DNA from 3 places in the Streptomyces sp. NPDC028308 genome. Region 2 is predicted to be linked to each of the others. Evidence: riboswitches for the same ligand, from Rfam matches in the RefSeq annotation. Region 2 holds a riboswitch; each other region holds the start of a gene.

Region 1 (2,256 bases), on a different contig from region 2:
GGGCCAAGGGAGAGACGGTCGAGGAGATCTCCGGCCTGGTCCGCGCGATGTACGAGCACGCCAACGTGATCGAGGTGCCCGGGGAGACCGTCGACATCGTCGGCACGGGCGGCGACGGCGCCAAGACCGTCAACATCTCCACCATGTCGGCGATCGTCGTGGCCGGCACGGGCGCCAAGGTGGTCAAGCACGGCAACCGGGCCGCGTCGAGCGCGTCCGGCGCCTCCGACGTCCTGGAGAAGCTGGGCGTCAATCTCCAGCTGACACCGAAGCGGGTCGCCGAGGTGGCCGAGGAGGCCGGGATCACCTTCTGCTTCGCGGTGAAGTTCCATCCCGCCCTGCGTCATGTGGCCGCCGCGCGCGGGCAGTTGGGCATCCGCACGACCTTCAACTTCCTGGGGCCGCTGACCAACCCGGCCCGGGTCAAGGCCCAGGCCGTCGGGGTGGCCGATCTGCGGATGGCGCCCATCGTCGCCGGTGTCTTCGCCGAACGCGGCAACTCCTCGCTGGTGTTCCGCGGCGACGACGGCCTCGACGAGCTGACCACCACCGCCACGTCCAGGGTGTGGGTCGTGCGCGACGGGAAGGTCCACGAGGACGCCTTCGACCCGCGTGACGTGGGCATCGACCTGGTCCCGGTCGAGGCCCTGCGGGGCGCCGACGCGTCGTACAACGCGGACGTGGCCCGGCGGCTGCTGAACGGCGAGAGCGGGCCCGTACGGGACGCGGTGCTGCTGAACGCGGCGGCGGCCCTGGTCGCCCTGGAGCCGGGGAGCGGGCCGCTCGCGGAGCAGATCCGCGCCGGGATGGCACGGGCCGCGGAGGCCGTCGACTCCGGGGCCGCGAAGCGCACCCTGGACCGGTGGGTCGCGGCCAGCAACGCCTGAGCCGCACACACGGTGAGGCGGGGCGCGGTCCGGATTCTGGACCGCGCCTTGCGCGTGGAAGATCTTCTGGCAAGATGCTGTACCAGGTCATGAGCGACAGCCATCAGGCCCCGGCCGGCTGTCCGGCAACCCTCCGTCCGTGGCGGGGTGCCCCGGGTGAAGACCAGGCCGTAGGCAGCGAGGTCTACGGCAAGCGCGGACCCCTCGCACTCTTCCGAGTGAGCACCGCCAGGGGTCCTGGTCGTTCGAGGGAGCCTTCTGTGAGCAAGCGAATGCGGTAGGGCGTAGAGCCCCGCCTCCGCACACCCTTTTCTCCTCCTTCCTGTGCCGTCGACGCCCCCCGAGCGGGCTGTCCGCACAGCGATCTCGCCTGCCACTCACAGGAGTTCGCCATGTCTGTCCCCACCGCTGCCGCCGACCGTTCCGTTTGTGCCCCGCTGCCCGTTCTCGGCCGGGATGTCACCGTCCCCCTGGTCACCGGCGGCGAGGTCACCTACGCCGCGCTGGACTACGCCGCCAGCGCCCCGGCCCTCCAGCGCGTCTGGGACGACGTCGCCGCGTACGCCCCGTACTACGGCAGCGTGCACCGGGGCGCCGGCTACCTCTCCCAGCTCTCCACCGACCTCTTCGAGAGCGCCCGCGTGACCGTCGCCGAGTTCCTCGACTGCCGGGACGGCGACCAGGTCGTCTTCACCCGCTCCACCACCGACTCCCTCAACCTGCTCGCCGCCGCCCTGCCGGCGGACTGCCAGGTCTTCGTCTTCGAGACCGAGCACCACGCCTCGCTGCTGCCCTGGCGCGACGCCCGCGTGACGTACCTGAACGCCCCGCGCACCCCGGACGAGGCCGTCGCCACCCTGGAGCGCGCGCTGGCCGCCCGCGACCCGTACGGCCCGGCCCTGGTGTGCGTCACCGGCGCCTCGAACGTCACCGGCGAGCTGTGGCCGGTGCGCGAGCTGGCCGCCGCCGCCCACGCGCACGGCGCCCGCATCGTCCTGGACGCCGCCCAGCTCGCCCCGCACCACCCGGTGTCGGTCAAGGACCTGGACGTCGACTGGGTCGCCTTCTCCGGGCACAAGCTGTACGCGCCCTTCGGCTCCGGTGTCCTCGCGGGCCGCGCCGACTGGCTGACCGAGGCCGAGCCCTACCTCGCGGGGGGCGGCGCCAGCCGCAAGGTCTCGCGGCGCGCGGACGGCGGGGTCGACGTCGAGTGGCACGACAGCGCCGCCCGCCACGAGGCCGGCTCCCCGAACGTGATCGGCGTCTACTCCATCGCGTCGGCCTGCAAGGCGCTCACCGAGGCCGGCTTCGACTCCCTGGTCGCCCGCGAGCAGCACCTGATCGACACCGTCCGCGCGGGCCTCGCCGA
Region 2 (2,256 bases):
GACGCGCAGGCCCGCGCGGCCGTTGCTGACGTAGTCCAGGGTGGCGACGGCCTTCGAGATGTGGAACGGCTCGGTGTGTGTGGCGACGACGGTGGGGACCAGTCCGATGTGCCGGGTCAGCGGGGCGACGCGGGCTGCGACGAGCACCGCGTCGAGCCGGCCGCGCACCTGGTCGGTACGTGCGTCGGGGCCGGCGGGGAGGGAGGACTGGAGTCCGAGGGAGTCCTCGATGGTGACGAAGTCGAGCAGGCCGTGTTCGGCCTCGGTGACGAGATCGGCCCAGTAGCGGGCGGTGAACAGCTCCTGGGGGCGGGCCTCGGGCTCGCGCCAGGCGGCCGGGTGCCAGCCCGCGCCGTCGAGCGCGACGGCGAGGTGCAGCGGGGAGTTCGGGGACACGGAGGGGTGCCTTCCTGGTCGACCATGGGAGATCGCCGGCCCTCGTCCGGTGGGGGCGGCGGCGCGGGTGCACGGTCAGGGACGACAGAGCGCGCCGGCCACGCGCAGCAGGTCGATGTGCGGCCGGGAGTACAGGCGGACACAGCCGCGTGGGGTGAACGTCACCACGGGACGGCGGAACGCGGGCGACGCGACTCCCATCGCTCCCACCTCCGCCTCCGCACTCGGTGCCCTCCAGAGCGGCAACCAAGCGGCCGCGCCCTTTGTTCCGCCGAACTGTACGCCGCGCCGCGGGAGTCGGGCATGCCGCCGACCACGTCGTGAGACGGCGCGGACGCCTTCTTGACGCTCCCCCGGGGCGCGGCGACACTGCTGAGGACGGTCACGATTGTCAGCGCCCCGCGAGTGTTCGTGCTCGTACGGTCATCGGCCCCGGCCCGCTGGCAGGCAACCCTTCCACCGCGACGGGGTGCCCCGGGTGACGACCGGGTTCCGCCGGTGCGGCGGGACAAGCGTGGTCTCGCGTCTCGCGAGCCCCGAGCGTGGACCGGTGGGAATGCCCAGGAACGACTTGACGAGGCGCCTGCACATCGATCTGCTGCGTGTCTCCAGCGCGTACTAAGGACCGTCCGGCCCTCCGCGTCGCTGCCCGCGAGGCACCTTCGCATACTCGGGTCCGCGCTCCCGGCGTGCCCGGCGACGAGCCCGGCACCGCACGTACGCGGGCCCGCGCCCGGCGCGCGAGCGAGCGTGCCTGACGTCGCGAGGCGGACGGGAGAGGCCGGACAGGTCCCGGTTCCGGCGATCCCGGACCGGTACGAGAGAAGCGCGGTCACTCCGTTTCGTCACGGCGCCCACGAGGCGGCCGGGACTTCCTCACCCATGGAGAGTCATGCCCGAGACCCTGTCGCACGCCTCCAGCACGAGCACTCCCCGCACCGGCACGCCCGAGCCCGGAACCACCGACCCCACCGGCGCCTGTTCCGGCGTCGGGGACACACCCGGCACTCAGTCCTCCCCCGCGGAGTCCGCCGACGCCGGTGCCCCGGCCCGGTGTGCGTCGTCCTTCCGCGCGGCCGCGCCGCTCGACGCGCTCCCCCGGCCCCGCGGCGCGGGTTCGGCCGGTGCTCAGCAGCACGTCCACAACCGGATCGGCGTCGGTCTCGCCGGCGGTTTCTACCCGGCCCCGCACCGCTATCAGCTGTACCTGTCCCCGGACTGTCCGCGCTCGCTGCGCGTCGCGGTCACCGTCGACCTGCTGGGCCTCGGGGACTTCGTCGCCACCCTTCCCGCGGGCCCCGCTGCCCCTGGCGGCCCGGACTGCTCCGCCTCCCTGCGCCGGGCCTACGAGGCCACCTGGCACCACTACGACGGCCCGCTCGCCGTGCCCGCGCTGTGCGACCGGTGGACCGGACGTGTCGTCAGCAACCACACGCCGGACATCCTGCGCGACCTGGCCGGCCTGGCGGACCGCACCAGGGCACAGGTCCCCGCCCTCCGTCCGCCGGCCCTCGCGGCGGACATCGACGCCCTGCGCGAGCTCCTCGACACGGAGGTCACCCCGGACGCCCGGCCAGGGCGCCGGTCGGCCGCGCTGGACCGACTGAACGGGCAACTCACCTCGTCTCCCTACGTGTTGGGCCACGAGATGAGTGCCGCGGACGTGGACCTCTGGGCCGCCCTCGTCCATCTCGACGCTCCCGGCGCCCTCGCCCCGTACGAGCACCTCCGGGGTTATGTGCGGCGGCTCGGCGCCCACCCGGCGTTCCGCGGGAAGACGAGCCGGAGCGAGGGGGCGGGCGTCGCACCGCTTCGGCGACGGTAGTCCGGACCGGCGGAGGCACCGCCTCCGCCGGCCGT
Region 3 (2,256 bases), on a different contig from region 2:
CGCCCCGCTCGAACTGGGTGAGCGCCGGGCGGATCAGATGGCCGCGGGCCAGCCGGAGCTGCGCGGTGCGGTAGATCGCCGCCGCCATCCGGCCGAGCGCCTGCCCGTCCTGGTGGCGGTGCCTGCGCACCCCCACGTCGACCTGCGCGAGCGCGTCCAGGCCCACCAGGTGCAGCGCGTCGACCAGCATGCCGAGCTCGACGCCGTACCCGACGGGGAACGGCAGCCGCTCCAGCAGGGACCGGCGGGCCGCGTACTCACCGCCCAGCGGCTGCACGAAGCCCGCGAGCTGCGGCCAGTGCATGTTCAGCAGCGGGCGCGCCATCAGCTCCGTGACCCGGCCGCCCTGGCCCGCGGCGGTCGTGCCGGCGGCGGACCCGTCGGACACGGTCAGCGGCCGGTCGTACATGGCCTTGACGAGATCGACGCCCGGATCGGTGAGCAGCGGGCCCACGATCCCGGTGACGAAGTCGGACGAGAACTCCTTCAGGTCCGCGTCGACGAAGCAGACGATGTCCCCGCTCGTCACGAGCAGTGACCGCCACAGGACCTCGCCTTTGCCGGGGACGGCCGGCAGGCGCGGCAGTATCTCGTCCCGGTGCACCACCCGGGCGCCCGCCGCGGCGGCGACCGCCGAGGTGCGGTCGGTCGAGCCCGAGTCGACGACGACGATCTCGTCGACGAGCGGGACCTGCCGCATGAGGTCGTGGCGGATGACGGCGACGATCTCGCCGACGGTCTCTTCCTCGTTCAGCGCGGGCAGCACGACGCTGACCGTCGAGCCCGCGGCGCGTTTCGCGGCCATCAGCCGGTGCAGCGGACGATCGGTGACGGACCAGGAGCGGGTGCTCAGCCAGCGCTCGACTTCTTCCAGCACGGTCTGCGGCTCCTCACTGTCTGCTCACACGCCCACCCGGGGTGTGATCCATCTCGCGGTTCGGACGACTATCTCAACTGTCCTGGCCGTCGGTTACAGTCTTGAACAACGCGGATGACCATCGCATGTCCTGATCCGGGAACCGCGCGCAGATCAACAACTGAACACCGCTCATCCAGAGGGGCAGAGGGATACGGCCCGTTGAAGCCCCGGCAACCCTCCAGCCGGTCTCGTCCTGATCATCGCCGATCAGCGTCGCGAGGCTCCCGGCTAGGGAAGGTGCCAAATCCGTCTCACGGCGAAGTGCGCCGTGAGGAAGATGAGGAGAAAGGGCCTCGCCTCCATGGCTGCGCAGACAGTTGCAAGCACCACGAACTCCCCCTCCGCCGCGGACTCCGTCGATCTCGGCCCCGCCGCCGCCCTCTCCTGCCGCGAGTGCGGACACCGCGTGCCGCTCGGCCCGGTCTTCGCCTGCGAGGAGTGTTTCGGCCCGCTGGAGATCGCCTACGACTTCTCGGACTACGACACCGAGGACCTCCGCAAGCGCATCGAGGCGGGACCCGCGAACATCTGGCGCTACGCGCCCCTGCTGCCCGTCCCGGCCGACGTCGCCGACAAGCCGAACATCAACCCGGGCTGGACCAAGCTCGTGCAGGCCGACAACCTCGCCCGCGAGCTTGGTGTCGAGGCCGGCAAGCTGTTCGTCAAGGACGACTCCGGCAACCCGACGCACTCCTTCAAGGACCGCGTCGTCGCGCAGGCCCTGGAGGCCGCCCGCGCCTTCGGCTTCACCACGCTCTCCTGCTCCTCCACCGGGAACCTGGCCGGCGCCGTCGGTGCCGCCGCCGCCCGGGCCGGCTTCCGCTCCTGCGTGTTCATCCCGCACGACCTGGAGCAGGGCAAGATCGTCATGGCCGCGGTCTACGGCGGCGAGCTCGTCGGCATCGAGGGCAACTACGACGACGTCAACCGCTTCTGCTCCGAGCTCATCGGCGACCCGGCCGGCGAGGGCTGGGGCTTCGTCAACGTCAACCTGCGGCCGTACTACGCGGAGGGCTCGAAGACCCTCGCGTACGAGATCTGCGAGCAGCTCGGCTGGCGGCTGCCGGACCAGCTCGTCGTGCCGATCGCGTCCGGCTCGCAGCTCACGAAGATCGACAAGGGCCTCCAGGAGCTGATCAGGCTCGGGCTGGTCGAGGACAGGCCGTACAAGATCTTCGGCGCCCAGGCCGAGGGCTGCTCGCCGGTGTCGGTGGCCTACAAGGCGGGGCACGACGTCGTGCGGCCGCAGAAGCCGGACACGATCGCCAAGTCGCTCGCCATCGGCAACCCGGCCGACGGGCCGTACGTCCTCGACATCGCGCGCCGGACGGGCGGCG

Evidence for each region. A riboswitch is a leader RNA that binds a small molecule or an ion and turns the genes downstream of it on or off. The one in region 2 is predicted to bind S-adenosylmethionine.
Region 1: another riboswitch for S-adenosylmethionine. It lies ahead of ACZ4VA_RS18905 (aminotransferase class V-fold PLP-dependent enzyme); the one in region 2 lies ahead of ACZ4VA_RS11750 (glutathione S-transferase family protein).
Region 3: another riboswitch for S-adenosylmethionine. It lies ahead of thrC (threonine synthase); the one in region 2 lies ahead of ACZ4VA_RS11750 (glutathione S-transferase family protein).

Annotation. Positions count from the first base shown of each region.
Region 1 covers NZ_JBVHTO010000007.1:469,837-472,092, reverse strand. Annotated here, with positions in the region: gene trpD (anthranilate phosphoribosyltransferase) at 1-887, shown strand, start outside; SAM riboswitch class IV at 973-1,089, shown strand; gene ACZ4VA_RS18905 (aminotransferase class V-fold PLP-dependent enzyme) at 1,280-2,256, shown strand, end outside.
Region 2 covers NZ_JBVHTO010000004.1:351,479-353,734, forward strand. Annotated here, with positions in the region: gene ACZ4VA_RS11740 (LLM class flavin-dependent oxidoreductase) at 1-396, opposite strand, end outside; gene ACZ4VA_RS11745 (putative leader peptide) at 472-597, opposite strand; SAM riboswitch class IV at 777-917, shown strand; gene ACZ4VA_RS11750 (glutathione S-transferase family protein) at 1,289-2,221, shown strand.
Region 3 covers NZ_JBVHTO010000010.1:424,209-426,464, reverse strand. Annotated here, with positions in the region: gene ACZ4VA_RS24945 (glucosyl-3-phosphoglycerate synthase) at 1-877, opposite strand, end outside; SAM riboswitch class I at 1,046-1,203, shown strand; gene thrC (threonine synthase) at 1,221-2,256, shown strand, end outside.